2 regions of the uncultured Agrobacterium sp. genome follow, and region 1 is predicted to be linked to the other one. Evidence: riboswitches for the same ligand, from Rfam matches in the RefSeq annotation. Region 1 holds a riboswitch; the other holds the start of a gene.

Region 1 (15,268 bases):
TCTTTCTTGTCGAGATTGGAGCGATCCGGCTTTGTTTCTTCCGTCAACGTCGTCAGCGGACCGACAGGTGCAGACAGATGACGATCGATCTGAGGACCGGGCGTGATCGTATCACCCTTGTCTGCTTCGAAAGCATCAATGATCTCTTCCAGGCGCTCAGGCGTCAGATCCTCGTAAGCATCCTTGAAAATGATGACCATAGGCGCATTCACACATGCGCCCTGACATTCAACCTCTTCCCAAGAGAGCGTGCCGCTTTCGTTGGTATGCAGCGGATCGTGATGGATCTTGTGGCGGCAGACATCCATCAGCGCTTCAGAGCCACGCAGCATGCATGGCGTCGTGCCGCAGACCTGGATGTGAGCCTTGGTGCCCACTGGCTTGATCTGGAACTGCGTATAGAAAGTCGCAACTTCGAGAACGCGGATATAGGCCATATCCAGCATCTCGGCGATCTTCTCGATGGCGGCGCGGGTGACCCAGCCGTCTTGCTCCTGGGCGCGCATCAGCAGCGGGATGACCGCGGACTGCTGTCGTCCTTCCGGATATTTCTTGATCGTCTTTTCCGCCCACACCGTATTGTCCGCATTGAATGCGAAGCTTGCGGGCTGGAACTGATCTTCGGCTAGTCGACGAACGGACATACTTCCTCACGCCTCATCAATTTAACGATTCACACCGCGATCTCGCCACCGTGACGAACTCGCAAGCGTAAGCCGCTTTGTCTTTTTGCATAAACACAATGAATTTGCTGCCGTTTGGGAGCGAAGACTTGATCTCGTACCCCAAATCCAGCAGCTGCTTGATCGTCGAGCTGCCGCCGCTTCCACCCGACGACACGTCGCTTGTCGCCGTCTGGGCGAAGAGCGGTGTCGTGGCGGCAAGCAAAGCCGATATGGCCAGCGGCAGACGCATCAGCGGTCGACCTCCCCGAACACGATGTCGAGAGAGCCGAGCACAGCGGTCACGTCAGCGAGCTGATGACCCTTGCATAGGAAGTCCATCGCCTGCAGGTGGGCATAGCCCGGAGCGCGGATCTTGCAGCGGTAGGGCTTGTTGGTGCCATCTGCCACAACATAGACGCCGAACTCACCCTTCGGCGCTTCGACGGCCGCATACACTTCGCCAGCCGGCACGTGGTAGCCTTCGGTGTAGAGCTTGAAGTGGTGGATCAGCGCTTCCATCGAGCGCTTCATCTCACCGCGCTTCGGTGGAACAACCTTGCCATCCAGCGCCGAGACCGCACCGATGCGATGCTTGCCCGACAGAAGCTCGACGCACTGCTTCATGATCTTCACCGATTCGCGCATTTCCTGCATGCGGATCAGATATCGGTCGTAGCAGTCGCCATGCTTGCCGACCGGAATATCAAATTCGAGATCGGAATAGCATTCGTACGGCTGCGCGCGGCGCAGATCCCAGGCAGCGCCCGAACCGCGAACCATCACGCCTGTAAAGCCCCAGGCAAACGCATCTTCCAGCGACACAACGCCGATATCGACGTTACGCTGCTTGTAGATGCGGTTGTCGGTCAGAAGGCCTTCGATATTGTCGAGAACGGTGATGAACGGATCGCACCACTTGCCGATATCATCGACCAGTTCCGGTGGAATGTCCTGGTGGACACCGCCGGGACGGAAATAGGCGGCGTGCATGCGTGCGCCGCAGGCGCGCTCATAAAACACCATCAGCTTTTCGCGCTCTTCGAAGCCCCAGACCGGCGGCGTCATGGCGCCTACGTCCATGGCCTGCGTCGTGACGTTCATGATGTGCGACAGGATGCGGCCGATTTCCGAGTAGAGAACGCGGATCAACTGGCCGCGCATCGGGATTTCAAGCCCGAGCAGCCGTTCGACAGCAAGCGCAAAGGCGTGTTCCTGGTTCATCGGCGCGACATAGTCGAGACGGTCGAAGTATGGGACAGCCTGAAGATAGGTCTTGGCTTCGATCAGCTTTTCCGTGCCGCGATGAAGCAAGCCAATATGCGGATCGACGCGCTCGACGATTTCGCCATCGAGTTCCAGAACCAGACGCAGCACACCGTGCGCGGACGGATGTTCCGGACCGAAGTTGATCGTAAAATTGCGAACGTTATGTTCAGTCATCAGTGTTGCTCCGCCGACGTGATCATGGCGATGAATTCGGGGCCGGTCATGGTCTTAGTGGCCTCGGCGAACGAATAGCTTGTCGGCTTTTCGTCAATGAAAATCTGCGATGCCAGCGTGAAGCTGGACGGGTCGTTGAAGAGCTGAGCAGAAACGGCAAAATGCGCGCCATCCTTGGAGCGCCACATCACCGTGCTGCCGCACGTCTTGCAGAAGCAGCGCTCACCCCATTCGGAGGACGAATACACGCCGAGCGCGGCTGCGTTCTCAACCGATACAGACTGGCATTCAACAGCGAGGAAAACACCGCCGGACCAGCGACGGCACATGGAGCAATGGCACGCCCCCATTTCCCGGGCGCCGATCGTCGCTTCAACGCGAACGGCGCCGCAAAGACACTGTCCCTGCTCTGTGGAAATCGCTTCGCTCATTGCTTGGCCTTTTCATCGCCAGGAAGAACGTAATCCGTCCCTTCCCAAGGCGAGAGGAAGTCGAAGCTGCGGAATTCCTGCTTCAACTCCACGGGCTCGTAAAGAACGCGTTTCTGGACGTCATCGTAGCGCACTTCTACAAAACCGGTGAGCGGAAAATCCTTACGCAGCGGATGACCTTCGAAGCCGTAATCTGTGAGGATACGACGAAGATCGGAATGGCCTTCGAATGGAATGCCATACATGTCCCAGGCTTCGCGCTCGAACCACTCGGCGCCATAGAATACAGACGTCGCAGACGGAACGGCCTCGTCTTCCGCCGCTTGAAGCTTGATGCGAACACGCAGGTTCTGGCGAGGAGACAGCAGGTGATAGACAACATCGAAGCGCTTTTCGCGCTGCGGCCAGTCAACGCCGCAAATGTCGATGATGTTGACAAAACTGCACTGCACGTCGTCGCGCAGGAAGGTCAGAAGCGCGATGATGCTTTCCGGTGTCGTGTTCAGCGTCAACTCGCCATAAGCGATGGCATGCGACTCAATAAGAGAGCCGCGCGCTTCCTGCACATAGGCCGCGAAATCGTTAAGAGCTTCGCTCATTCTTCAGTCCTCTGCCCTTAACGCTCGATCGTGCCTGTGCGGCGGATTTTCTTCTGCAGCAGAAGCACGCCGTAAAGCAACGCTTCGGCCGTGGGGGGACAGCCTGGCACATAAATGTCGACTGGCACGACACGGTCGCAGCCGCGAACGACGGCGTAGGAATAGTGATAATACCCGCCGCCATTGGCACAGGAGCCCATGGAGATCACGTAACGCGGCTCCGGCATCTGGTCATAGACCTTGCGAAGTGCTGGCGCCATCTTGTTGGTGAGCGTGCCGGCAACGATCATCACGTCCGACTGCCGCGGTGAAGCGCGCGGGGCAACGCCGAAGCGCTCCATGTCGTAACGCGGACCGGACGCCTGCATGAGACCTTCGACGGCGCAGCAGGCAAGACCGAACTGCATCCACATCAGCGAGCCGGTGCGCGCCCAGGTGATGAGCTCGTCGGTCGAGGTGACGAGAAAGCCCTTGTCGGCCAGCTCGTCATTGATTTCGCTGAAATAGGCGTCGTCACTACCAACCGGTTTGCCGGTGGCTGGATCGATAATGCCCTTGGGCTTTTGCGCGATAAGCGTCGAGTCGTTTTGAACTACGCCCATTCCAGCGCTCCCTTCTTCCATTCATAGATGAAGCCGATGGTCAGAACGGCCAGAAACACCATCATGGACCAAAAGCCGAACCAGCCGAGTTCACCGAAGGACACAGCCCAAGGGAAGAGGAATGCGACTTCCAGGTCGAAGATGATGAAAAGGATCGAAACGAGATAGAATCGAATGTCGAACTTCATGCGCGCATCGTCGAACGCGTTGAAACCGCACTCGAATGCGGAAAGCTTCTCAGGATCGGGATTCTTGTAAGCAACCGCGAAAGGCGCGATCAACAGCGCCAGGCCGATGACGAGTGCGATACCGATAAAGATTGCGATTGGAATATAGGAACTGAGGAGTTCAGTCATTGTCTCTTCCTTGCCCGACCGAGTGTCGGGCACCCATTTGGAACCGACGTTCCGCAGGGCCGAATTGTGTTGCAACGCCGCAGTGGTTAGCGCAGCCGCGCCATCTCTGCAAGGGTTTAAGCACCTTTTCGCGCCAATCCCGCCACGGATTAGACACCGTCACGTCAAACAGCTGGTGCATCGATCATTCGAAGTATAGCTAAATACTTAAGAAACATCGACAAAAATCGTTTGAAAGACGCTTTTAAAAAGTCACGTAATTTTGCGCCCTCCGGTAACGTTTTATGACATCGACGAGGCACTGGAACTGGACTTTCAGGAGCAACAATGCGACGGCTCCACGGGAGCGAGATCCGATCGATCTCGCAGCGCAAACTGCCGTCTCCAAGATACAATTCAGGCTATTGGAGGTATATAAAAATGGCGCGAGTGACGGGGCTCGAACCCGCGACCTCCGGCGTGACAGGCCGGCACTCTAACCGACTGAGCTACACCCGCATCTCCTGACAGGGGGCTTTCACCCCGCTGCACGAACCGCCTCGGCTGTTCGTTGAGCGGCTAACTAAGGGGTTCGTGTGGGGGTGTCAAGCAGGTTTCACGACAAAAGAATAAGCTTATGCATTTTGCTGTAGGCGTGGACTCCCAAACGCCTGATTTTTGGGGCGATCCGCCAAAAGTGGGACGGATGCCTCAGCCACGTCTTTTCCACAGCCCGGCATTTTCTTTTGAAGGCTGCCATGATTCTTGTTCATAAGGCGCCGGCTACAGACGGGTAATGGCCTGCCCTGCCCTCTCGAACACGCAGGCATCCATTTCCCACCGATGACTCAGCATCACTGCAATTAAGAGACATCAACATTTTGGCACTGGCACCGACGTGTTCGTCCGAGCGATCTGGAGGACATTGCCTGCGCCATCTGTGGGAGGGTGACGCTTGAGGAATAACCCAACCTGGTCATAAGTCTCTGGAAAGGTTAGCCTATGATGCGGACCGATGACGTCCTTGAGTGCCGATGTGCAACGAAAATTCAGAAAAAAACAAAAAAACTTCACAAAGGCTCTTGCGGTTTCCGCTCGATCCGAATAGATCACGGCCACCGACGCGGCGGACACGATCCGCAGAACGCGAAGGGCGATTAGCTCAGTTGGTAGAGCGCCTCGTTTACACCGAGGATGTCGGGAGTTCGAGTCTCTCATCGCCCACCATCTATCTCTCCATTTGAATATATATTTTGGGCATGGTGCTCTGTTATCGGCTTCAAGCTTTTGACCGCCGCTAGTGAGTTTGAATGTCGCTATGCACTCAATTGCGGCAAGCCGCCGTATGGAAAGTGGTATTGATGCAAACTACTTCAATTGGCTTATACAATTGTCCCAGAATCGGTCGTTTCGCCTGTAGATCGATTCAAGAATTATAAAGATGTTTCAGCTCATAAGTATCTCGTCGTCCTCATGATGAGGACACGTAGTAATGGGATGAACCATGTCAGCACACACCCTCGTCACTTTGGCGCTTATTGCGCTTCCTATCTATTTCTTTTTTCGATGGGTTCAGTACGATTCGGAGAATCAGGACAAGCAGCGTTAGAGACTTAAGCTCTTCCTCTTCATTCAGAAAAGAACGCGTTGCCGAACCCAGTGCTCACCCGTCCGATAGCGAACATTCTGTCATTTTCGAAGTCGTTCGCTGTTTTGGGTTATCCAAAGTCCATCAACTGCGATTCTTAATCTTGTCTGGTGCCTCATACAGGCGACAAGAAAATGCCTTCGACGCCTGTGTGCCGTGACATGTGGGCGTTTGCTGAGGTTGCCGGACGCGTTGCGACCGGCTTCCGTTAATTTGCCATCAAGACGCCGCCGGTGTTTCCTTTCTTGCCTCGCGCAACATAAGGAAGAGCGAGGCGCAGAGAATAAGAAAAGCGCCCAGCCAGAGATAGCCGCTTGGTGCGTAGCCAAAGACAAACCAGCCCGCAAAGACGTTAAGTGGCAGCTTCAGGTCGTCGAATGGCTGGACGTAGGCAGCGTCGGCGGCGTTGTAAGCCAGCGTAAGCAAATATTGTCCTAAGGCAGTCAGCAAGCCAGCCGCAAGCAGCAGCCAGAGACTGAGCCCGTGTGGAAGCGCGAAGCCGGATGCCGCGGCGAGCCCTGCATTGATCGGCGTTAACAAAACGAGCAGCCAGACCGTCACGGTTTCAGGCGCTTCGTGATGGGTCAGGTTCTTCATGATAAGCGACGACCCGCCCCATAGCAGTGCCGAAAGAACCGGTAGCAGCGCGGACATGGTGAAGCTGTCAGACCAAGGCTGCAGAATAATCATCGCCCCGACAAAACCGGTGAGCGTCGCCAGCCATCGGTCGCGACCGACCGTTTCCCCGAGAAAGAGGCGCGCCCCAATGATGATGAAAAAAGGCGACGTCATAACCAGCGCGATCGCTTGCCATATTGGCACGGTAACAAGCCCCGTCACCCAGGCCTGAACGCCGAGGGCGGCAAGCAGCACCCGGATGATATGGCGAAAGGGATAAGCCGTCCTCATAGCACTCAGCCCCAACCGGATCAGTAAAGGCAGTGAGAGGACAAGAGCAAAGCCATATTGCCAAAAGGCTGTCGACGCCGGCGGGAAGCCGAGCGTCATCGCAAGCTCTTGGGTGATGATGTTGATAGCGGCAAAGGCGATACCCGCCAGAACCATGAAACCGGCGCCGAGAACGGCCCGGGAGCGCAAGAGCGAAACGGAACTCTGATTCATGCCATGCTTCCTTATCAAAAAGGACCAACATAAATCAGGACAGATGAGGACGACGAGAACCGCATCGCGAAAGATACGATAAAACGCACAACCGCTCCCGAATGTGCTTTCGCACTCCGGGGCAGTCACCTGACCTCATTCTCTTTCATCCGGACTATGACCGTCGGCTCCGGAATTGCACCGGATCTGCTGACCCTGCCATCTCAAGGAGAACAGGCGCTCGCGGGCTTGAGGCTTCCCCATTACCGCCGGTGGGGAATTTCACCCCGCCCTGAGAACGAATGCCGGAAAAACCGGCGAAAGAGGAGTATGACAGGACTGAACGCAACGCAAGCTGGCGCAAAAGAAAGCCCGGCGCTAAGGCCGGGCTTGCAAAACATCGAAATAAAAATCGCCTTCGTTGAATCACGAAGTCTGGACGGATCAGCTGTTGACCGCGTCCTTCAGGCCCTTGCCTGCGGAGAATTTGGGGACGTTGCGAGCAGGAATATCGACCTCTTCGCGGGTCGCCGGGTTGCGGCCCTTGGTTGCCTTGCGGTGGCTGACGCTGAAGCTACCAAAGCCAGCAAGACGAATGTCGCCACCAGCCTTCAGTTCGTTCTGTACAGTTTCAAATACGGCGTCAACGGCAGAAGCGGCGTCAGCCTTGGACAGGCCAGCCTTCTCGGCAACTGCGGAAACGAGCTCGTTCTTGTTCATGTTTCCATCCCTTTCAGTGGTATGAAACGACTCAAAATCAGGTCCGCGCAGAATAGAGTTCTATTCGCGCACCGCCACCCAAAAGCGACGGAATCGCCTGAAAAACAAGAGGTCTCGTAATCTTTTCACAAAAAAGGCCGGCATTTCTGCCGGCCTTCCAGAAGTTCTGTGCTAATTTAGCACCATAGATCGCTCGAAATCTTAATGAGCGATGGTCTGGCTGCCGTCATCGACACCTTCAACGGTCGCAATGACCGGCGTCTCAATGCTTCCATCCCACTCGATCGGCTCAGGTTTGCGGGTCAGAGCATGCTCCAGAACCTCACCCATGCGCGATACCGGAATGATCTCCATACCGTTCTTCACGTTGTCCGGAATGTCCGCCAGATCCTTGGCGTTCTCTTCCGGGATCAGCACCTTCTTGATGCCGCCGCGAAGCGCTGCGAGCAGCTTTTCCTTCAACCCACCAATCGGCAGCACACGGCCACGAAGCGTGATCTCACCGGTCATCGCCACATCCTTCGAGACGGGAATACCCGTCATGATGGAGACGATGGCCGTTGCCATGGCGACACCTGCGGACGGACCATCCTTCGGCGTCGCGCCTTCCGGCACGTGAACGTGGATGTCGCTCTTGTCGAAGCGTGGAGGCTCGATGCCGAAATCGACCGCACGCGAACGGACATAGGATGCCGCCGCCGAGATGGATTCCTTCATCACTTCCTTCAAGTTACCGGTCACGGTCATACGACCCTTGCCCGGCATCATCACGCCTTCGATGGTGAGCAACTCGCCACCCACCTCGGTCCAGGCCAGACCCGTTACCACGCCAACCTGATCCTCACGCTCTGCCTCGCCATGGCGGAAGCGCGGCACACCCAGATAGTCGTGGATGTTGTCTGCCGTGACCTCGACCGACTTGGTCTTGCCCTTGATGATCTCGGTGACGGCCTTGCGGGCAAGCTTCATCAGCTCACGCTCGAAGTTACGGACACCGGCTTCGCGGGTGTACTGCTGGATTACGGCCATCAGCGCGCCATCCGTCACGGAAAATTCTTCCGGACGCAGGGCATGTTCCTTGATAGCCTTGGGCAGCAGGTGCCGCTTGGCGATTTCGCGCTTTTCGTCTTCCGTGTAGCCGGCAATACGAATCACTTCCATACGGTCCATCAGGGGGCCAGGAATATTGAGCGTGTTGGCGGTCGTCACGAACATGACGTCTGACAGGTCGTATTCCACTTCCAGGTAGTGGTCCATGAACGTGGAGTTCTGTTCCGGATCCAGCACCTCGAGCAGCGCCGACGACGGATCGCCACGGAAATCCATGCCCATCTTGTCGATTTCGTCGAGCAGGAAGAGCGGGTTTGCCTTCTTGGCCTTCTTCATCGACTGGACGATCTTGCCCGGCATGGAGCCGATATAGGTCCTACGATGACCGCGGATCTCAGCTTCGTCACGAACGCCACCGAGCGCCATGCGAACATATTCGCGGCCGGTTGCCTTGGCGATGGACTTTGCAAGCGAGGTCTTACCAACGCCTGGAGGGCCAACAAGGCACAGGATCGGGCCGCGGATCTTCGTCGCGCGGGCCTGCACGGCCAGATATTCGACGATGCGTTCCTTGACCTTATCGAGACCGAAGTGATCGAGATCCAGAACCTGCTCGGCAGCGTTCAAATCGACCTTGACCTTGGACTTCTTACCCCATGGCAGACCAAGCAGCCAATCCAGATAGTTTCGCACGACGGTGGCTTCCGCCGACATCGGGCTCATCTGGCGCAGCTTTTTCATCTCCGCCTCAGCCTTTTCCTTGGCCTCCTTGGAGAGCTTGGTCTTGGCGATGCGCTCTTCCAGTTCAGCCATCTCGTCACGGCCGTCTTCGCCGTCGCCGAGCTCCTTCTGGATCGCCTTCATCTGCTCGTTGAGGTAATATTCGCGCTGGGTCTTTTCCATCTGGCGCTTGACGCGCGAGCGGATACGCTTCTCCACCTGCAGAACGGAAATCTCGCCTTCCATGAAGCCGAGAGCCTTTTCCAGACGCTGCTTCACGCTTACCGTCTCAAGCATTTCCTGCTTTTCGGTAATCTTGATGGAGAGATGCGATGCGACCGTATCTGCGAGTTTCGAGTAATCGTCAATTTGTCCGGCAGCACCAACGACTTCCGGGGAAATCTTCTTGTTGAGCTTTACGTAGCTCTCGAATTCGGACACCACAGAGCGCGACAGAGCTTCGATTTCGACAGGATCTTCATCCGGTTCGCTCAGGATTGATGCCGTCGCTTCGTAGAAGTCTTCTCGGCCAGTGTAATCGTCGATCTTGGCGCGGCCCTTGCCCTCGACCAGAACCTTGACGGTGCCGTCGGGCAGCTTCAGCAACTGCAGAACGTTCGCCACTGTGCCGACCTTATGAATGGCCGATGGATCGGGATCATCGTCGCTGGCGTTGATCTGGGTCACAAGCATGATCTGCCTGTCGGAGCCCATGACTTCCTCGAGCGCACGGATAGATTTTTCGCGTCCGACGAAGAGTGGAACGATCATATGCGGGAAAACGACAATGTCGCGCAGAGGGAGTACGGGATAGGTACCGCCAGATGCAGCAGACGTGATGTTCGTCATATCATTTCCTTTCCATGGTCCCGGTTAGGGACGCTTGCCGGACGTCTTGGGAAGTTTCCGGCATATTCTTATTCGTGACTGAAAGTGGCGTTTCGCACCGTCATTTTCAAGTCACGGGAACCAACAGCCCGCTTAGAATGTTTGGACAAGTTGCGCTTAACAAACGCGCGGGCTCCAAAACGCTTATACAGCCCGCATCTCACTGGCCCCTTGAGCGCGGGTTTGATGCACGATGTTCGCGAGAACATTCACCATCAGACAAAATGACTCGTAACATCTTATCAGCAAAGCGTAATTTTCTTCAAATTTAAAATCGGGAGATAGGTCGGTTATTTGCGCTTCATCAAGCACGAAGTGCCGAGCCCCTCCAGCATCCCTGCCCCACCTGCAATTCGCGTTGCGTCTTACAGACTGTGGAAAACCTGCCGATATTTTCACGGCAGACCTCAACGCAGAAAAAGGCCCGCCAATGGCGAGCCTTCTTAATTCCAAATGCGTCCGGCTTGACGATTAGGCCGAAACATTCGCCTTTTCGTCCTGACGATCGGCATAGATGTAGAGCGGGCGCGCAAGGCCGCTGACAACTTCATCCGAAATGACCACTTCTCGAACACCTTCCAACGTCGGAAGGTCGAACATTGTATCGAGCAAGATCTTTTCCATGATGGAACGCAGGCCGCGCGCACCAGTCTTGCGAGTGATCGCCTTACGAGCGATTTCGCGCAATGCGTCTTCATGGAAGGTCAGCTCGACATCTTCCATCTCGAACAGACGCTGATACTGCTTGACCAAGGCGTTCTTCGGCTCGGACAGGATCTGGATCAGCGCATCCTCGTCGAGATCTTCCAACGTTGCCAGCACCGGCAGACGACCGATGAATTCCGGAATGAGACCGAACTTCACCAGATCTTCCGGCTCAAGTTCACGCAGCACTTCGCCAACGCGGCGATCGTCTTCGGCTTTGACCGTTGCGCCGAAGCCGATCGAGGTCTTTTCGCCACGGGCAGAGATGATCTTGTCGAGACCGGCAAAGGCCCCGCCGCAGATGAAGAGAATGTTCGTCGTATCCACCTGCAGGAATTCTTGCTGCGGATGCTTGCGTCCGCCCTGCGGTGGAACGGATGCGACCGTGCCTTCCATGATCTTCAGAAGCGCTTGCTGCACGCCCTCGCCCGATACATCGCGAGTGATGGAAGGATTGTCCGACTTGCGGGAAATCTTGTCCACTTCGTCGATGTAGACGATACCGCGCTGGGCGCGCTCGACGTTGTAATCGGCAGCTTGGAGCAGCTTCAGAATGATGTTTTCGACGTCTTCACCGACATAACCGGCTTCGGTCAACGTCGTCGCGTCCGCCATGGTGAAGGGAACATCGATGATGCGCGCGAGCGTCTGGGCAAGATAGGTCTTGCCGCAACCCGTCGGGCCGACCAGCATGATGTTCGATTTCGCCAGTTCGACATCGCCGTTCTTGGAGGCGTGCGCGAGGCGCTTGTAGTGATTGTGAACGGCCACAGAGAGGATTTTTTTCGCCTGCTTCTGGCCGATGACGTATTCGTCGAGGATCTTGATGATGTCCTGCGGGGTGGGAACACCCTCACGCGACTTCACCATTGAGCTCTTGTTCTCCTCGCGGATGATGTCCATGCACAATTCGACGCATTCATCGCAGATGAACACGGTCGGCCCGGCAATCAGTTTCCGGACTTCGTGCTGGCTCTTGCCGCAGAATGAACAATAGAGTGTATTTTTCGAGTCGCCGCCGTTGCTGCCGCTGACTTTGCTCATATCTCTTTCCTTCCAGCACGCCGCAGGTCCGCAAAGCGGATCGCGGTCAACTTACCGCCTGCAAATGCGACGCCGTCTTCGGCCTTCGCATCCGCTTCGTTCCCGGGGTACTAGCCGTATCAGATACATGAGCTGACGAACGGCGGCAACGAATTCCCCTTAAAACCCCGGAACAGCCATGCTCCGGTATATCTTCGCTGCTCTCCCTCACAGCATTACGGCCTACGGAAGAGCTTGGTTCAGACTACGTCATAAAAATTCAACATAGCCTTAATATGTACTATTAGCGCTTTATTTGCCGGTTTAAAGCCCAGAATTCAATCCGCCACCATAAACCGGCAGACACTCACGCCAACATCAATTTGCGGTAACGCCTTCAATTTCCTGGCGAGAGGTGAGGATCTTGTCGATCACGCCCCAATCCTTCGCTTCTTCGGCATCCATGAAGTGGTCGCGGTCGAGCGTCTTTTCAACGTCTTCCAGCGTACGGCCCGTGTGCTTCACGTAAACTTCATTAAGGCGACGCTTCATCTTGATGATATCGCGAGCGTGGCGCTCGATATCGGATGCCTGACCTTGGAAGCCGCCGGACGGCTGGTGAACCATGATACGGGCGTTCGGTGTCGCGAAGCGCATGCCTTTTTCGCCAGCAGCCAAAAGCAACGAGCCCATGGAGGCCGCTTGGCCGACGCAGAGCGTGGAGACAGCAGGGCGAATGAACTGCATCGTATCGTAGATCGCCATGCCGGCGGTTACGACGCCGCCGGGGGAGTTGATATAAAGAGCGATTTCCTTCTTCGGGTTCTCGGCCTCGAGGAACAGAAGCTGAGCGCAAACGAGCGACGCCATGTGATCTTCGACGGGACCTGTCAGGAAGATGATGCGCTCTTTGAGAAGACGGGAGTAGATGTCATAGGAGCGCTCACCGCGATTGGTTTGCTCCACGACCATCGGCACCAGAGCCATGGCGGTATCAACTGGATTTGTCATGTCCGTCCTTTATCCAATTCTAGCCCGGAAGCTCCGCGCGCCCGGAATCACTTTTCTTCATTTCATTACATAGAGTGTCCTTGGTCAGCACTTCAAGACTGAGGCCGCGGATATCCTTAATAGGCTGGACAATTCTTCGAACGACTTAGAGATGAAACCGCACCGACGCCAGCCTGCCAACGGTCGTCAGATCATGTCATCAACGCTTGAGTCCGAGACTGGTCAACAAGCGGTTAAGGAGCTGCAGTGTGACAAATTCTTTACGTTACGTAAGGAATAAATGGCTGAACAGTATTTCGCGTTGAAATTCAGATATCTTCGGAATACACGTTGAAGTCGCATCACTTGCCCGGAGTCCGTTAGGAACGTCAATGAGCAGGTGGGATGATGCCCCTCGCGTTTCTAGTAAGAGTGTCTGGCGACATCACGCATCGAAATGCGGATAAACAAGACGTTGGGCAGCGCAGGTGAAGCCGTCTTTCACCCGAATGCTCGTGAAAATTCACATAGGATTGCCCAGTGTTTCAAGCCCAAACAGGCATGCTAATCTGGTCGCTGGAAACATCGACCCTTGCCGCACTTCTGGCCATGCTCTGGCTGCATGCGCCGTCGAAGAAGCACCATCTATTCTTCTCATGCGGCTTTGCGGCGGTGGGCCTGGGCTCTGCCCTGGTGGCCCAGAGGGGGCAACTTCCGGATTTCGTGACAATCGTGATCGGAAACCTGCTTGCGCTTTCGGCTTTCGGTTTTTGGCTGGCAGGCATGTTACGCCTGGAACGACGCAAGATTGAGGGGTGGATTGCGATCCCGGCGCTGCTCTGGCTCGCCGTCATGTTCCTGCCGGCAGTGCGTGAGAACATGCTGGCACGCGTGCTCGCCTATCACTTCTGCGCCGGGATCGGCTACATCACAATCGCCGGCGTCGTGATGACCTCCAAGCAGCCGATAACCATCACGCGAAAAGTCTTTGCTGTCGCTCTGGTATTGCATGCGCTTTCGGGCGGCCTGACCGCCGCGCTCATCATTCCTTTCAATGCGCTCAGCGGCCAGACTCTGCCTTTGACGGCCCCAGTTGCATATTCCGCAGCTTTCAGCTTCGTCGTGTTGATGATGATCGCCGTGAAGATGTTCATGGAAGACAACGAAAGACGATTGCATCGGCTGGCCGTCACGGACCATCTGACAGGTGTCCTCAATCGGCGCGGCCTGATGGAAGCATTTCCGGCGGTGAAAAAAGCACCGGAACATCGTTCTTCGCAACTCATGATCGCGCTATTCGATATAGATCATTTCAAGAAAATCAACGACCGCCACGGCCACCAGTGCGGCGACGAGGTGCTGGTGCAGTTCTGCGATCTCGTCAACCGTATCATTGGCGGCAAAGGGACATTTGTGCGTATGGGCGGAGAAGAGTTCGCTTATCTTTTGCCGCATGATGACATCACCGCAGCGTTGCGGATCGTTGATGGCGTTCGCATGTATTTCTCGCGTCTTTCCACCAACGGCAGCGAAGAGAGTTTTCATTCGACCGTCAGCATCGGTGTTCATTCAATGCCGGTGACTGAGGCAGATCTTGATTTGATGCTGAAGATGTCCGACCGCGCCCTTTATGCTGCAAAGTCCGCGGGCCGTAACAGGACCGTCTTTTATGATGGCCTGGCCAACGTCGTACTTCCGGCCGAGGACCGGGGCGAGAACCCGCATGACAACAATGCGGACCGGCAGGTGGCTGCGCTCAATCGTATTGCAGCAATCGGCAGTCATTGACCCGATTCCTGGCCTTCCAAGTCCCTTTCAACGAAGACAGGTTTCCGATAGATGTCGGGCATGAACACCATGCCCGATTTTCTCCGCATCGATCCTCAGGAACGCACCGTATCGCTCGACGCCCGCGACCCGGCGTTCTATGGCAATCCGAACGCGACTTACGCGCTCTTGCACGCACACTGTCCGACCTTCTACTGGGAGGAGCAGAAGCAGTGGTTCTTTACCGGCTATGATCACGTCAATGCGCTTTTGCGTGATCGCCGCTTCGGGCGTCAGATCCTGCACATCGCCACACGCGAAGAGCTGGGATTACCTGCACCGCTTGATCATACCCGCCACTTCGATGCCGCTGAGCGCCATTCGCTGCTCGAGATCGAGCCTCCAGAACACACCCGTCTTCGTACACTCGTCAATCGCGCCTTCGTGTCCCGCCATGTGGAGAAGATGAAGCCGGAAATTGAGGCTTTGGCGCATGGTTTGATCGACCGCTTTGCGACGGACGGGCAGACAGAATTGCTCTCCTCCTTCGCCGACATCATTCCCGTGACGATGATTGCCAGGAT
Region 2 (15,268 bases), on a different contig from region 1:
TGTGTGTTTCTCTCTTTCGCCAGCGATAATTTCCTGTCGCTGCGCAACGGCTTGAACATCCTCGATCAAATCACCGTTCTTGGCATCATGGCTGTCGGCATGACATTCGTCATTCTGCTCGGCGGCATCGATCTGTCGGTAGGATCGGTTCTTGCCCTGTCGATGATGATCATGGGATGGACGGCAAATGTGGCCGGGATGCCGATGGGAGCCGCCATCGTGCTGGCTTTGCTGGCATCTGGCGTTTGCGGGCTTGTTGTCGGCATACTCGTAACCGTGTTTCGCGTGCCCGCATTCATCGCCACGCTTGCCATGATGTCGGTTGCGCGTGGTCTTGCCAACATGATCACCGACGGCCAGCAGATCGTTGGTTTTCCTGATTGGTTCATGATGCTCGCGATTGATCGGCATTTCGGCGTGCTGACCGCGACCGTGCTTCTGATGCTGGTTGTCGTCGCCGTTTCCTGGGCATTTTTGCGCTATCGTGCCGAAGGTCGCACTGTCTATGCCGTCGGCGGCAATGCCGAAGTGGCACGCCTGGCAGGCATCAATGTTCAACTAGTGACTATCGGCGTCTATGTCGTTTGCGCCGTTCTCGCAGGTCTTGCCGGTATCGTTCTCGCCGCGCGCCTTGACTCCGTCCAGCCGTCCAGCGGCTTCGGATACGAACTTGATACGATTGCAGCGGTCGTCATTGGCGGCACATCCCTTTCAGGCGGCGCCGGCGGCATCGGCGGCACGCTTATCGGCGTCCTCATCATCGGCGTACTGCGCAACGGCCTCAACCTTCTCAACGTCTCGCCTTTCCTTCAGCAGGTCATCATCGGTGTCGTCATCGTTCTGGCCGTCGGTGCAGAGACCCTGCGCCGTAGAAGAGGCTGACCTTCAAGTTCAGGCGGGGATCAACTCCGCCCTCAACAGACCATCTCCCTTCCTGGAGGGAGAGGAAACCGGCCCGAGGGGAGGAGGCAAAGTCTCCCGAAAGCCATCACCAAAACCGGAGGAAAACAACATGAAACTGTCTCGTATTCTGCTTGCGTCCGCAGCACTTGCCCTCTCACTCGGTCCCGCCAATGCTGCCGAAGTTAAGAAAATCGGCCTTGCTGTCGCAAATCTTCAGGCAAACTTCTTCAACCAGATCAAGCAGTCGGTGGAAGCAGAAGCCAAGACGCGCGGCATCACGGTCGTGACAGTTGACGCCAAGGGTGATGGCCCGACGCAGGTCAACCAGATCCAGGACCTTCTGACCCAGAACATCGATGCGCTGATCTACATCCCTGCCGGTGCTGCTGCCGCGACCGTTCCGGTAAAGCTTGCAAAGGCGGCCGGCGTGCCGGTCATCAACGTTGACCGCAATGCAGACGGTGCGCCCGGCGATACGTTCCTGGCGACTGATTCTGTCGCATCTGCAAAGTCGGTCTGCGACTACATCATCAAGCAGGCTGGCGGTAAGGGCAAGATGGTCATCATTCACGGCCAGAAAGGCACGACGCCTGAAGTGGATCGCACCAAGGGCTGCATGGAATCCGTCAAGGCGAACCCAGATGTGAAAGTCGTTGCTGAGCAGTGGTCCAACATGTGGAGCCAGGACGAAGGCTTCCAGATCATGCAGAACATGCTCCAGGCCAACCCGGATGTCTCCATCGTCTTCGCTCAGGCTGACGGTCTGGCACTTGGCGCAGCGCAGGCCATTAAGGTCGCCAATCCATCGCAGAAGATTGTTGTTGGCGGTTTTGACGGCGACACCGCAGCCCTCGAAGCTCTGAAGAACGGCGTCTTCAATGCAACGGCTACCCAGCAGACGCAGAAGATGGGCCGCACGGCTGTCGAGATGGCCGTGAAGATTGTCGGCGGCGAGAAGGTCCCACCAGTTCAGCTGATGGACGCGACCCTGACCACCAAGGAAAATGTCGACGGCTTTATCGCCAACCATCCTTGATTACACTGGGGGTGCCGCCTATCGGCGGCACCCCATCTCTTTGAACCGGACATGGCGCTTTGCGACCATCCGGTTGTCTCGATTGCAAGTTTTGGGAGGTCCCCAGCATGCGTGAGCCGGTTCTTTCGCTGCGTGGCATCAGCAAACGCTACGGTCCGCTTGAGGTCTTGAAGAATGTCGATCTCGACGTCTATGCCGGCGAGGTCGTCGCACTCCTGGGCGAGAACGGCGCGGGTAAATCGACCCTGTCTGGCATCATCGCCGGATCGCGCGAACCATCGCAAGGCACTATGACCTGGCTCGGCCAACCCTATGCCCCTGCTTCGCCCCGTGAGGCGATCGACAAGGGCGTCGTGCTGATACACCAGGAACTGAAGCTTCTGCCCGAGCTCTCCATTGCGGAGAATGTTTTCATCGGGCGCTGGCCGATGAGAAATGGCAAGGTCGACCGTGCCGAGATGGTGCGTCGCGCGCAGGAGCAGCTGGCCCGCCTTAATCTCCACATTCCCGCCTCCCGCAAGGTCGCAGGCCTTTCCACCGCAAACCAGCAGCTCATCGAGATCGCCAAGGCGCTGGCACTGGATGCGAAGCTCCTCATCCTCGACGAGCCGACGGCGGCTCTTGGCGGAGCGGAAACGCAGGCGCTGTTCGAACAGGTCCGAAAGCTGCGCGCCGAAGGCGTCGGCATCATCTACATTTCTCACCGCATGGAGGAAATCCGACAGATCACCGACCGGATTGTCGTCTTGCGTGATGGAGAAAGGGTCAACGAATTCGCCGATAGTGCGACGCCCGTCCGCACGGTCGTGGAGAGCATGGTCGGCCGTTCGCTGGAACGCATGTTTCCAACGCTCCCCGATGCAAGCGATAAGGTCGTGCTTGAGGTGAAAGGTTTGACAGGCGTCAACAACGCCTTTCGCAATGTTAGCTTCGATGTGCGTGCCGGGGAAATTCTTGGTATTGCAGGTCTCATCGGCGCGGGCCGGACCGAATTGGTGCGGGCAATTGCCGGTGCGGATGCCACCTCGCAGGGACAGATTCTTCTCGATGGCAAACCGCTCAACCTCAAATCACCGTCGGATGCCATCGATCATGGCATCGTCATGGTGCCGGAGGATCGCAAGCTTCAAGGCTTGGTGGTCGAGCATGAAATCGGCGAAAACATTATCTACGCCAATCTCGACTTGCTCGGAACGCGTTGGGTCACACCAGGGCTCAAGCGCCGCTTCGCAAATGCCGCCATTTCGAAGTTTGGCGTCAAGGGCAAAGGCGAACAGCCGGCGTCGGATCTTTCCGGCGGTAATCAGCAAAAGGTCGTTATCGCCAAGTGGCTCGCGCGCAACCCGCGCGTGGTCGTGCTGGATGAGCCAACCCGTGGCATCGATGTCGGCGCACGCGCTGGCATTTACGACATCATCGTCGATCTGGCGAAACAGGGCGTAGCGGTGATCGTGGTCAGCTCCGATCTTGAGGAAGTTCTCGGCGTTTCCAGCCGCATCCTCGTTCTTGCCCAAGGAAATCAGGCCGGTATTCTCAACCGTGACGAAGCCAACGATGTGTCCGTCATGGAACTGGCGACAATTTGAAAAAGGAAACCTGCATGTCCACGATCACGCTCAACGCGCCCAAGCTTTTCGATCTTTCCGGTCAGGTGGCCCTCGTCACGGGTGCGGGTTCTGGTATCGGCCAGCGCATCGCCATGGGTTTGGCACAGGCCGGCGCCGATGTCGCGTTGCTCGACCGCCGCACAGACGACGGCCTTGCACAAACGGCTGACTTCATTGCAAAGGCCGGTCGCAAGTCTGTTCAGATTGCCGCAGATGTCACCAGCAAGCAGGCGCTGGCAGACGCCGTAGCCAAAACCGAGGCGGATCTCGGGGCGCTATCGCTTGCCGTCAACGCTGCAGGCATCGCTAATGCCAATCCTGCCGAGGAAATGGACGAAAGCCAGTTCCAGACGATGATGGATATCAACCTGAAGGGCGTTTTCCTTTCCTGCCAGGCAGAGGCCCAAGCCATGCTGAAGCACGGACGCGGATCAATCGTCAACATAGCGTCCATGTCCGGTGTGATCGTCAATCGCGGACTGATGCAGTGCCACTATAACGCCTCCAAGGCGGGCGTCATTCACATGTCGAAATCCATGGCGATGGAGTGGGTTGGACGCGGCCTACGCGTCAACACGATCTCTCCCGGCTATACCGCAACGCCAATGAACACGCGTCCCGAAATGGTTCACCAGACAAAACTGTTTGAAGAGCAGACGCCGATGCAGCGCATGGCCAATGTCGATGAAATGGTTGGGCCGGCCATCTTCCTGCTGTCTGATGCAGCAAGCTTCGTGACCGGCGTCGATCTTCTGGTCGATGGCGGGTTCTGCTGCTGGTAACGGGCAGTCTTAAATTCAGGTTACACAATGAAAATGCGCCCGGACGGGGCGCATTTTGCATTGGTGATCTCACGCCTCAAGCAACCTGCTTGCGCTCTTCGGCTTGTCGGGCATTCACATATTCGACCAGATCCTTGATCGTCACGAGCAAAAGACCGTGCCGTTCGGCAAACACCTCGAGATCCGGCAGTCGAGCCATGGTGCCATCGTCATTGGCAACTTCGCAGATGGTCCCAGAGGGTGCCTTTCCTGCGAGTCGGCAGAGATCCACGGCGGCTTCCGTGTGGCCGGTGCGGCCGAGAACGCCCTTCGGATTGGCACGCAACGGAAAGATGTGTCCAGGCCGAGCAAAATCTTCCGGTTTCGTCCCTTTCGTAACTAGCGCCTGCACGGTCTTGGCACGGTCCTGTGCGGAGATGCCGGTGGTAGTGCCAGGAATGTAATCCACCGATACCGTGAAAGCGGTCTTGTGGAACTCCGTATTGCGCGGAACCATCAAAGGAAGCTCCAACTCGTCCAGTCGCTCGCCTTCCATGGCAACACAGATGAGACCACGAGCGTGGTTCATCATGAATGCGATCTGGCCGGGAGTGATGGTCTCCGAAGCGGCGATGATATCGCCTTCGTTTTCACGATCCTCATCATCCACCACGATGACCATGTCACCGCGAAAGATAGCTGCGATCGCATCTTCAATTTTAGAAATCGTCATGTCTTGCCTTTCAAGGGTTATGCCGTTTCCGGCACTTTCGCGTTTGGTCAAACGCCAAATTTCCCTTGGGCGAACAACGTAATTAGGCCCCACTGGATGCGGGTCCTCTTTACCTTGTTCTCTTCCATCCGGACTATACCGTCGGCTCCGGCATCGCACCGGATCTGCTGACCTTCCGGAGACCGGAAGCGCTCGCGGGCTCCGGGATAAATCCCGATACCGCCGGTGGGGAATTGCGCCCCGCCCTGAGAACAAGACAATCATACGGCAAGCAGGAGCGGTATTTCAAGCTGGAAATAATGCATTGATTGGAGGCGATATCGGATAGTTAGATTGCCGCGGCTCTGCGAACAGCTTGAGTTCGTTATCTTCCACTCCCGTCCCTTCAGTTCAGAAGTTTCGTCCTTGTACGGTAGCGAAGGAGATCCGGCGAGGAGCATCTCTCCCCATCCACGGCACGGCCCCTTCACAGGGTGGAACCCATCGCAACGGCACTTCCCAATAGTCCCCAGGACTGCATGAGAGATCTCAATGCATCTTTGTCAGCAGCATCGAGGACTGGAAGACCTGGCGCACGGACCGGTCCGACGTGAAAGCCTTGCATGGCAACGGCTTCCTTCACCACGGTCACGTTGGCACCATTGCGATATTTTGTTCTCAGCCGTTCGAACAACTCGATCCGCTCGACAACGGAACGGGCAGCGGCAAAATCGCCAGCTGCGAGCGCCGCATGCACCTGTAGCGAAAACTCTGGGGCAACATTGACCAGCCCGGATGTGAAGCCCCTCGCGCCCACAGCGGCGAAGGCGGGCGCCCAGCTTTCTGCCAGTCCGCAGACATAAAGCGCGCCGTTTGGGTCGGACGCGGCAATTGCGCGGGACAGCAGCATCACGTCGGTCGTCGCAAACTTTATACCGGCGATATTGGGATGAGCGGCAAGGCGCGTCATATCGTCAACGCTGAACCCGTCAGCCCGCACATAGGCGACAAGCGGGAGTTCGCTTGCGTCTGCAAGCCCGCGGAAATAGTCCATCTGGGACTGGGGTGCAGCGAAAGGATCCACGGGCTGATGCGACATCACCGCCGAGGCACCCATGGATTTTGCTTTCCGTGCCATGGCAACAGCCTCGCGCTGAGACCTGCCGATGGCAGCCGTTACCGGCGCGACGCCTTCCACACCTGCGATGGCGGCCTCATAGACCTTCAGAATTTCATCGGTCGTCAAGGCGTAGAACTCGCCGGTGTTGCCCGCAGCGACGATATTGTGGATACCGGCGCGCGCAACACGGCCGTAAATCGTGGCGGTCACCTGTGCATCGATCTCACCATCTGTGCCGTAGGCAGTAATCGGTACGCCTGATACGCCGTGCAATCGGTCGCGCATGTCGAAGCGGTTCATGTCAGAAATCTCCAGAAGAAAAGGATGTGCGGCTAAAGCGCGAAACGGTGGACGGGAGCGCCCGCGACGGGCGCCTCGAAGGCAATGAGAGTGCCGGGTGTCTTCGCTATCCCTTCCCCGGTTGTCAGGCTGGTGACATAGAGCGTCTTGAGATCCGGTCCGCCGAAACAAGGCATGGTGGGACCGGCGAAAGGCATCCGGTAGATTTCGACGATCTGGCCTTCAGGGGAGATCCTATTCAAGCGGCCGCCCTGCACGCCGGCACTCCAATAGTAGCCTTCGCTATCGATCGCAGCACCATCCGGCCTGCCCTCGCCTGGAGCGAAATCGTGGAGACGCTCTGCAGCTCCGATTGCACCATCGGCAGGATCGAAATCAAACGCTTGGAGCATGAGGCCGCTACTATCGGAGTGATACATGCGCCGGCCGTCGGGGCTCCAGGCCAAACCATTGGACGTCAACAATCCCCCATCAATCAGGCATGTGTAGCTGCGGTCGGGTGAGACGCGATAGAGCCTGGCATTGCCGGTCTGAGGGACGGCCTCGTCTCGTGTTCCCACCCAGAAATGGCCGTCCGGCCCGACCTTACCGTCATTGAGGCGGCTGTCTGGCCTGCCTTCGTCAGGGTCGCAGAAGCATTCAAGCTGACCTGTTGCCGGATCAAGGAGATGAACGCCGGTCTGCAGTCCGACAAGCACCATGCCGTTTTCGCAAAGACCAAGGCAACCAACCGCCGCTGGCATGTCGAAACGATCGAGACCTCCGTCTGCTCTCAGCCGAAAAGCTGCCGGCGCGAGAATATCCACGAACCAGAGCGCGCCGGTTCGCTCGTCCCAAACGGGCGATTCTCCGACCGAAAGCGGAGTGTCGATGAGCGAGCGAATTTTCGGTTCTAAAATCCCTGGTGACGTCATGCTTTCTTCCTCTCCCCGGAACTGCCTAACAAGACAAAGCTCCGCCTTAGCGTACGGCCTCGAACCGCACACATCTATCGTTCCATCCGGGCTTACCGTCGTCCCGGCGATTTCTTATTAACGTCCCACACCCTGGAACATGCGGGCACGCGCCATCAGGATATGGTTCTTCATCGCATCATGAGCGGCCTGTTCGTTGCGTGCGAAAATAGCCTCGACGATCGCCGTATGCTCCGCCTGTACGTCACGCACGTGATGCGGAGGCCTCTTCAAACTCAGACTTCTGGTGACCGACTGGCCGATCGAAAAGTGAGGCCTGAACAGCGTTCGGACGGTGGCATGATATTGGTTGCCGCTCGCAATAGCGATTGCCTCGTGCAGCGCGAAATCTTCGTCGGCACCAAGATCTCCCCGCTCCAGGCAGTTCTCGAGGGCCAATATTGCATCGGAAATGCGATTACGATCGACCGGCTGCCAGTTGCGAGCTGCCAGCTCGGCCGCCGATGCCTCCAGGCCCGCCCGAAACTCAAAGAAACGCTGTACATCAGCCAGAGAGCCCACCGGCACCTGCTGCAAAATCGAGCTATCTGGCCTTTGTCGGACATAAGAGCCAGACCCTTTGCGCGATACGATCAAATCATCATTGCGAAGCCGCTCCAGCGCTTCGCGCACGACTGGACGTGACGCACCGAAAAGAGTGGCTAGGTTTTGTTCGGAGGGCAGTCTTTCATTGATCGGAAAACGCCCATCCGAGATCATCGATACGATTTTCTCATAGATGATATCGCTGAAGCGGGTATCGCTTCTCGCTGACGTTGTCGCGACCGGACCATCCATTAACGCCCCTTTTCCTTTCTCCACTCTTCAAACTCAGCCTGTGCGCCCGGATCCGGTGGATAAAGGCCGAAGATGCCTCGTCCGGCCCGAACCTTCTCCTCGACAAAGTCCTCAAACACAGTCTGCTCGACCGCTTCGTCCGCCACCTCTTCGGCGATGGCCGATGGGATGACGACTACGCCTTCGTCATCACCCACCAGAATATCGCCAGGATAAACTGCGACATCACCGCAGCCGATGGGCTGATTGATGTCCAGCGCGTGATGGCGGATCAGATTGGTAGGAGCCGAAGGTGACCCGTGATAGGCGGCAAACGGCAGGTTGGCAATATCAGGCGTGTCTCGAAAGCCCCCGTCCGTGACGACGCCTGCCGCGCCACGCTGCCATAGTCGGGTCATAAGGATGCCTCCCGCCGAGGCGGCGGAAGAATCCTTGCGGCTATCCATCACCAAGACGTGGCCAGGCGGGCATTCTTCTATGGCGCGCCGCTGCGGATGGCTTCTGTCCGTGAAGACACCGACATGATCGAGATCCTCACGCGCGGGAATATAGCGCAATGTAAAAGCAGGGCCGACCAGTCGTGGAGCGGCCTTGTTGATCTTGTGGATGCCGCGAATGAACACGTTCCGTAATCCACGCTTCAGAAGGATGGTGGTCAGCGTCGCGGTGGAAACGTTCCTTAGTTTCTCACGCGTTTCTTCCTTGAAATCCATGTTCTCCCCCAAACCACACAGCCTGCCGCGGCGCCAAGATTGGGCGAACCATAAAAAAGCTGTAATAATCTGTCAATACTTGTAATCATCTGAAAACCGATTATGGTGCCTTCATCCGATGAGGAGATCGGACAATTCGGTCGGGGAGGCCGTGGCCGGCATGTCGCTTTGCGTGGCGCCGGTATCATCTTTGGGAGGGATTTCGGAATGCGCGAGAAGCAAGGATCTTCGCACGGCGTGACGCGTCGTACGTTTTTGGCGGGTGTGGGCGGGGCCGTTGCTCTCTCAGTTGCTGGCGGCGTTGCCAGGGCAGCAAGTAACGGGGAAGCGCCGCAACTTGCAGCCCTGGTCAAGGACGGAAAGCTGCCGCCGCTGAAAGATCGACTGCCCGAAAACCCTCTCGTCGTTACTCCGCATGAAAAGATTGGCACCTATGGCGGCACCTTGCGGCGCGGCCTTCGCGGCTCCTCGGACCATAATGGCATTCTGCGCATGGTCGGCAACCAAGGTCTCGTGCGCTGGAACCTGGAATTTACCGAAGTCCTGCCCAACCTGGCCGAAAAATGGGAGATCAATCCCGACGCATCGGAGTTCACCTTCTATCTGCGTAAGGGAGTTAAATGGTCGGACGGTCATCCCTTCACGGCCGATGACGTGGTCTTCGCAATCGAAGACGTGGTGAAGAACAAGGAGCTTTATGGCTCCACACCGGCCCAGGTCTCCATCGGCGGGAAAGCCGTGGATGTGACCAAGATCGACGACTACACCGTCAAGTTCAAGTTTGCGGCGCCAAACGCGCTCTATCTTGAAAACCTGGCGACACCTCTGGGACAGCACCCGACCTTGTTTGCCAAGCACTATTGCAGCAAATTCCTGCCGAAATACAACACCGGCATCGAAGCCGAGGCCAAGGCGGCAGGTGCAGCCAGCTGGACCGAATTCTTCCGCAGCAAATGCGGCGATATCGAAATTCCATCTCGTTGGTCAAATGTTGATAAGCCCACGCTTGATCCTTGGGTCGTGAAGGAACCTTATTCTGGCGGCGCGACGCGTGTTGTGATGACCCGCAACCCATACTTCTGGCAGGTCGATACCGAGGGCAACCAGTTGCCTTATGTGGATGAGGTCAACTTCGGCATTTCCCAGGATGTCGAGTCGCTGATGCTGAACGTCATCTCCGGCAAGATCGACATTCAGGAACGCCATATCAGCACGCTGGCCAATAAGCCCACCCTTTCGGAAAACGCAAAAAAGGGCGACTACCGCTTGATGACGCTGGTGCCCTCTGCAGCGCAGCAGTGCCAGATTTATCTCAACATCACCCACAAAGATCCGGCGATGCAAAAGATGTTCGCCGACAAGTCCTTCCGACAAGCACTGTCGCTTGGACTCAATCGTCAGGAAATTATCGATATCGTCTATTTTGGTCAGAGCGAAGGATACCAGACAGGGCCCCGTCCTACCCATCCGTGGTACCACGAGAAGCTTGCACGCCAGCTGACCGAGTATGATCAGGATAAAGCCAATGCCATGCTGGACAAGGCTGGCTACGACAAGAAGAACGACAACGGCATCAGGCTTCGCCCTGACGGTCAGCCTGTTTTCTTCGCCATCGATGTCATCCCGACGCTCTATCCGGATCTTGTCGATACGCTTGAACTGGTAAAGGCTCAATGGGCGCAGATCGGCGTGGATATCAAGGTCAACACCATCGAGCGCGCGCTCTACTATACGCGTGGAGATGACAACGCCCATGATGCGGCTGTGTGGCCCGGCCCCGGCGGCCTCGACCCGATGCTCGATCCGCGCGACTTCTTCGCATTCCATCCGCAGGGCTCGCGCTACGCCATACCGTGGGCGCAGTGGTACACGTCGAACGGACAGAAGGGTCAGGAGCCGCCTGAAAGCCAGAAGAAGCGTTTCAAGCTTTTCGACGAAGCCCGCTCGACTGCCGACCTGCAAAAGCGCGGCGAGAAGATGAAAGAAATCTTCGATATCGCAGCGGACGAGTTTGAGACGATCGGTGTCTGCCTGGCTGTGGGCGGTTTCGGCATCATTCGCAACAATTTGCGCAACGTTCCGGAAACGGAACCCGACAGCTGGACGTGGCCGAACCCCGGCCCTGCCCTGCCCCAGCAGTTCTTCTTCACCAGCTAAGGCAAGACTAACCAAGCCCATGAAGCGTGAGATGCTGATCTGACAGGTCGCAATCGCTTCACGCGAACGATGGACGTTGCCGCATCTTGAAAATGCGGCACCCCTTTGATCCGCCACCCGCAGTCCTTCCGACGAAGATCAATCGGTCGGAAAGCGTCAGCCGTGGCCCTGCTTGCGAGAGACTTATGCTAGCCTTCATCGTTAAACGCCTTTTATGGATGATCCCATCGCTCTTTGCGGTAAGCTTCCTCGCCTTCGTCCTGATCCAGCTGCCGCCGGGCGACTATGTAACGACCTACGTCGCAACGCTCGCATCCTCCAATGAGGTGGTAGATCAGAATACTGCTGCACTGCTACGCGAACGTTTCGGTCTCGATCAGCCGATGATCGTGCAATATCTCAAGTGGGTGTGGGGCATCGTCACCCGCGGCGATTTCGGCATCTCCTTTGAATGGCAACAGCCGGTATCCGGTCTGATCTGGGAACGCATGGCGCTGACGCTCGTGCTCGCCATTGCAAGCCTTCTGGCCACTTGGGCGATTGCGCTTCCCATCGGCGTCTATTCTGCGGTCAAAAAATACTCGATTGGCGACTATTTTTTCACCGCCTTCAGCTTCTTCGGTCTCTCAATACCCTCTTTCCTACTGGCACTCGTGCTAATGTATGTCGCGGCCGTGGAGTTCGGGCAGGATGTCGGCGGCTTGTTCTCGCACGAATATCAGGCCGCGCCCTGGAGCATCGGCAAGATGATAGACCTGATGCAGCATATCTGGCTGCCGGTCATCATTCTTGCGGTCTCCTCGACTGCAAGCCTCATCCGCGTCATGCGGGCCAACATGTTGGACGAACTGCCCAAGCCCTATGTCACCACCGCTCGTGCCAAGGGTCTGTCGGAGTTCCGTCTGCTGACGAAATACCCCCTTCGTATCGCGCTCAACCCGTTCATTTCCACCATCGCCTGGCTCTTGCCGAACCTGATCTCAGGCTCCGTTGTCGTCGCGATCGTTTTGAACCTTCCGACAGCCGCGCCTTTGCTTCTCCAGGCGCTGATGGCGCAGGACATGTATCTCGCTGGTGCCTTTGTCCTTCTGATCTGCGCACTGACGCTGATCGGCTCCCTTATCAGCGACATTCTGCTGGCCCTCGTCGATCCCCGAATCCGTCTCGAATAGGAGCGCGCCCATGACCGATATCGCTATCACCGCTGGTCGCGCCGATCGCGCTGCCGTCGCCTCGCAATGGCAGCTCATCTGGTGGGCCTTCAAGCGGCACAAGCTCGCCATGGCTTCACTCTTCATAACCATTGCGATGTACACGGTGGCACTTGTGCCAGGTTTCTTCGCGGTCAACGATCCTGTCCTGCAAAATGCGCGTGCAACGTTCCATCCGCCTCAACGCGTTCATCTTTTCGATACGTCGAACGGCTTTGAGATCGGACCCTATTACTATCCGATGAAGCTGACCCGTGATCCAAACACGCTTGCAGCCATTTTCACGGAAGACACCACCAAGAAGGTGCCGTTGCAATTTTTCGGCCGCGGTTACGAATACAACGTGCTGGGACTGTTATCCTCCAACATTCATTTGCTAGCCTCCACCGACAAGAGCCGGCCGCTTTTCATCTTTGGCGCTGATCGTCTGGGGCGCGATGTGTTTAGCCGAGTGGTCCAGGGCGCGCAGGTTTCGCTGTCGATCGGCCTCGTCGGCGTCGCTCTGTCGCTTTTGCTCGGCGTCGTACTCGGCGGTATCTCAGGCTATTACGGGGGGCGCATCGACTTCGTGATGCAGCGCGTCATCGACTTCGTGCTGTCGCTGCCGACAATCCCGATCTGGCTGGCGCTTGCCGCGGCCCTTCCGCAAAACTGGCCGGCGACGATGCAGTACATGATGATCACCGTCATCCTGTCGCTTACCGGTTGGGCGCAGCTCGCTCGCGTGGTGCGTGGCCGCTTCCTGTCCCTTCGAACGGAAGAGTTCGTTTCCGCCGCGCGCCTGGATGGCGTGCCAGAACGGCGCATCATTTTTCGCCACATGCTTCCAAGCTTTTCCAGCCATATCATTGCATCGGTCACGCTTGCCGTACCGGCAATGATCCTCGCAGAAACCTCGCTGTCTTTCCTTGGCCTTGGCCTGCAGCCGCCGACGATATCCTGGGGCGTCCTGCTGCGTGAAGCACAGAATATCCGCTCTATCGCCACTGCCCCTTGGCTCTTCCTACCCGGTGTGGCTGTCGTCATTGCGGTCATGGCGCTCAACCTTCTGGGTGACGGCCTGCGCGACGCCGCCGATCCGTACAACAAGTGAGATTACCGATGACAGACATCCCGAACATCGCGCGGCGCAAGCCGCTCCTCGACGTCAGGAATCTCGTCACTGAGTTTCCTCTGCGAACCGGCGTCTTCAGAGCCGTCAATGATATCTCCTTCTCCATCGAGCCCGGCAAGACGCTCTGCGTGGTGGGCGAGAGCGGCTCCGGCAAGTCGGTGACGGCACGCTCCATTCTTCAGATTGTCGATGCCCCCGGTCATATCGCGTCGGGATCTATTCTTCTCAGTCGCGCCGATGGTTCGGTAGTCGATCTCGCCAAGCTTGATCCGCGCGGCAAGGCGATACGCTCCGTGCGCGGCGCCGACATCGCCATGATTTTCCAGGAACCGATGTCCTCACTCTCGCCGGTCCACACGGTCGGCGACCAGATCATGGAAGCGTTGCGGCTGCACCTGAAGATGAGCAAAGCCCAAGCGCGTGTCGAAGCAATCTCGCTGCTACGGCAAGTGGAAATTCCAAACCCCGAGACTGCCATCGACAAATACGCTTTCCAGTATTCGGGCGGCATGCGCCAGCGCGCTATGATTGCCATGGCGCTCGCTTGTAAACCGCGCCTCCTGATCGCCGATGAGCCAACGACCGCTCTCGACGTGACGACGCAAGCGGAAATCCTTGACCTCATCGCCAGGCTGCAGAAGGCCAACGGTATGGCAGTGCTGTTCATCACCCATGATATGGGCGTGGTGGCGCAGATCGCCGACGATGTGCTTGTCATGCATCATGGCGTCGTCAAGGAATACGGCCCTGTGGAGCAGATCTTCCACGAGCCGCGCGATCCCTATACCAAAATTCTGATCGGCTCGGTGCTGAAGCTGGAGCAAAAGGCGGAAATTCGGCTGAAGCGCCCGCCACTCGATACCACCGCGTTACCGCTTCTCGAAATACGCGATCTGACGATGCACTTCGGCGCGATGAGGGCCCTGGACGGCGTGTCGATCAAACTGCTGCCTGGCGAGACGCTTGGCATTGTCGGTGAAAGTGGCTCGGGCAAGACGACGATGGGGCGCTCCATCATGCGGCTTTACGACCCGACATCCGGCGAGATGCTTTACCGAAAGGCCGATGGCCGCGTTATCGATCTTGCAAAGATCGAAGGTGAGGAACTGAAAGCCGCGCGCCGGGAGCTACGCATGGTGTTCCAGGATCCTTTCGGATCTCTCAACCCCCGCATGACAGTTGCTCAGATCATTGGCGAGCCACTCCTCGTCAACGGGATAGCTAAAGGCCGTGAGCTGGACGAACGGGTCTGTACGCTGATGGAGCAGGTCGGTCTTGATCCAAACGGTCGCGAGCGCTACCCACACGCCTTTTCCGGCGGGCAACGCCAGCGCATCGGCATCGCACGTGCGATCACCCTCAAACCACGCATCATCGTTGCCGATGAAGCCACCTCTGCCCTCGACGTGTCGGTGCGCTTCCAGGTCCTCGATCTGTTGATGCGGATCCAGGACGAGCTTGGCCTCGCCTACATCTTCATCAGCCATGACATCGGCGTCATCCGCTACATGTGCGACAGGGTCGGCGTCATGTATCGCGGCAAGCTGGTGGAAGTCGGCGACGCAGAGAAGATCTGCAACGCGCCCGATCACCCTTATACGCAAGCGCTGCTTTCAGCCATCCCGCGCCCAGATCCGAGAGATCGAGACCGCTCGCGGCGGTTCCGTTACACCGAGCCTGCAGCTGATATCGCCCCTGCCCTCGTTGCGACCAAGAATGGGAGTGTACAACGATGAAGATCACCGCGATCCGCACCTTTCTCATGCATGCCGGGCAGCCGGATCCCTCCAAATGGGCGTCGGACGGCCATGCCAGCCATATCACCGATCACAAGTTGGAGGGCACTCGCAACTGGCTGTTCATCAAAATCGAGACCGATGAAG

The links. Region 1 has a riboswitch for FMN ahead of QZ869_RS09300 (DMT family transporter). Riboswitches for the same ligand answer to the same signal wherever they lie in the genome.
Region 2: another riboswitch for FMN. It lies ahead of ribB (3,4-dihydroxy-2-butanone-4-phosphate synthase); the one in region 1 lies ahead of QZ869_RS09300 (DMT family transporter).

The regions. Positions count from the first base shown of each region.
Region 1 covers NZ_CAJYTV010000011.1:153,987-169,254, reverse strand. The annotation lists partial or broken gene nuoE (NADH-quinone oxidoreductase subunit NuoE) at 1-644, opposite strand, end outside; gene QZ869_RS09340 (hypothetical protein) at 661-915, opposite strand; gene QZ869_RS09335 (NADH-quinone oxidoreductase subunit D) at 915-2,105, opposite strand; gene QZ869_RS09330 (GFA family protein) at 2,105-2,536, opposite strand; gene QZ869_RS09325 (NADH-quinone oxidoreductase subunit C) at 2,533-3,135, opposite strand; gene QZ869_RS09320 (NADH-quinone oxidoreductase subunit B family protein) at 3,153-3,737, opposite strand; gene QZ869_RS09315 (NADH-quinone oxidoreductase subunit A) at 3,728-4,093, opposite strand; tRNA gene QZ869_RS09310 (tRNA-Asp) at 4,515-4,591, opposite strand; tRNA gene QZ869_RS09305 (tRNA-Val) at 5,224-5,299, shown strand; gene QZ869_RS09300 (DMT family transporter) at 5,940-6,842, opposite strand; FMN riboswitch at 6,976-7,125, opposite strand; gene hupB (DNA-binding protein HupB) at 7,266-7,541, opposite strand; gene lon (endopeptidase La) at 7,743-10,160, opposite strand; gene clpX (ATP-dependent Clp protease ATP-binding subunit ClpX) at 10,671-11,948, opposite strand; gene clpP (ATP-dependent Clp endopeptidase proteolytic subunit ClpP) at 12,306-12,938, opposite strand; gene QZ869_RS09275 (GGDEF domain-containing protein) at 13,458-14,705, shown strand; gene QZ869_RS09270 (cytochrome P450) at 14,766-15,268, shown strand, end outside.
Region 2 covers NZ_CAJYTV010000013.1:48,147-63,414, forward strand. The annotation lists gene QZ869_RS12575 (ABC transporter permease) at 1-882, shown strand, start outside; gene QZ869_RS12580 (sugar ABC transporter substrate-binding protein) at 1,013-1,939, shown strand; gene QZ869_RS12585 (sugar ABC transporter ATP-binding protein) at 2,047-3,525, shown strand; gene QZ869_RS12590 (SDR family oxidoreductase) at 3,540-4,328, shown strand; gene ribB (3,4-dihydroxy-2-butanone-4-phosphate synthase) at 4,405-5,040, opposite strand; FMN riboswitch at 5,153-5,297, opposite strand; gene QZ869_RS12600 (dihydrodipicolinate synthase family protein) at 5,507-6,439, opposite strand; gene QZ869_RS12605 (SMP-30/gluconolactonase/LRE family protein) at 6,472-7,353, opposite strand; gene QZ869_RS12610 (FadR/GntR family transcriptional regulator) at 7,471-8,190, opposite strand; gene QZ869_RS12615 (ribonuclease activity regulator RraA) at 8,190-8,903, opposite strand; gene QZ869_RS12620 (ABC transporter substrate-binding protein) at 9,111-11,060, shown strand; gene QZ869_RS12625 (ABC transporter permease) at 11,246-12,232, shown strand; gene QZ869_RS12630 (ABC transporter permease) at 12,243-13,364, shown strand; gene QZ869_RS12635 (ABC transporter ATP-binding protein) at 13,373-15,121, shown strand; gene QZ869_RS12640 (mandelate racemase/muconate lactonizing enzyme family protein) at 15,118-15,268, shown strand, end outside.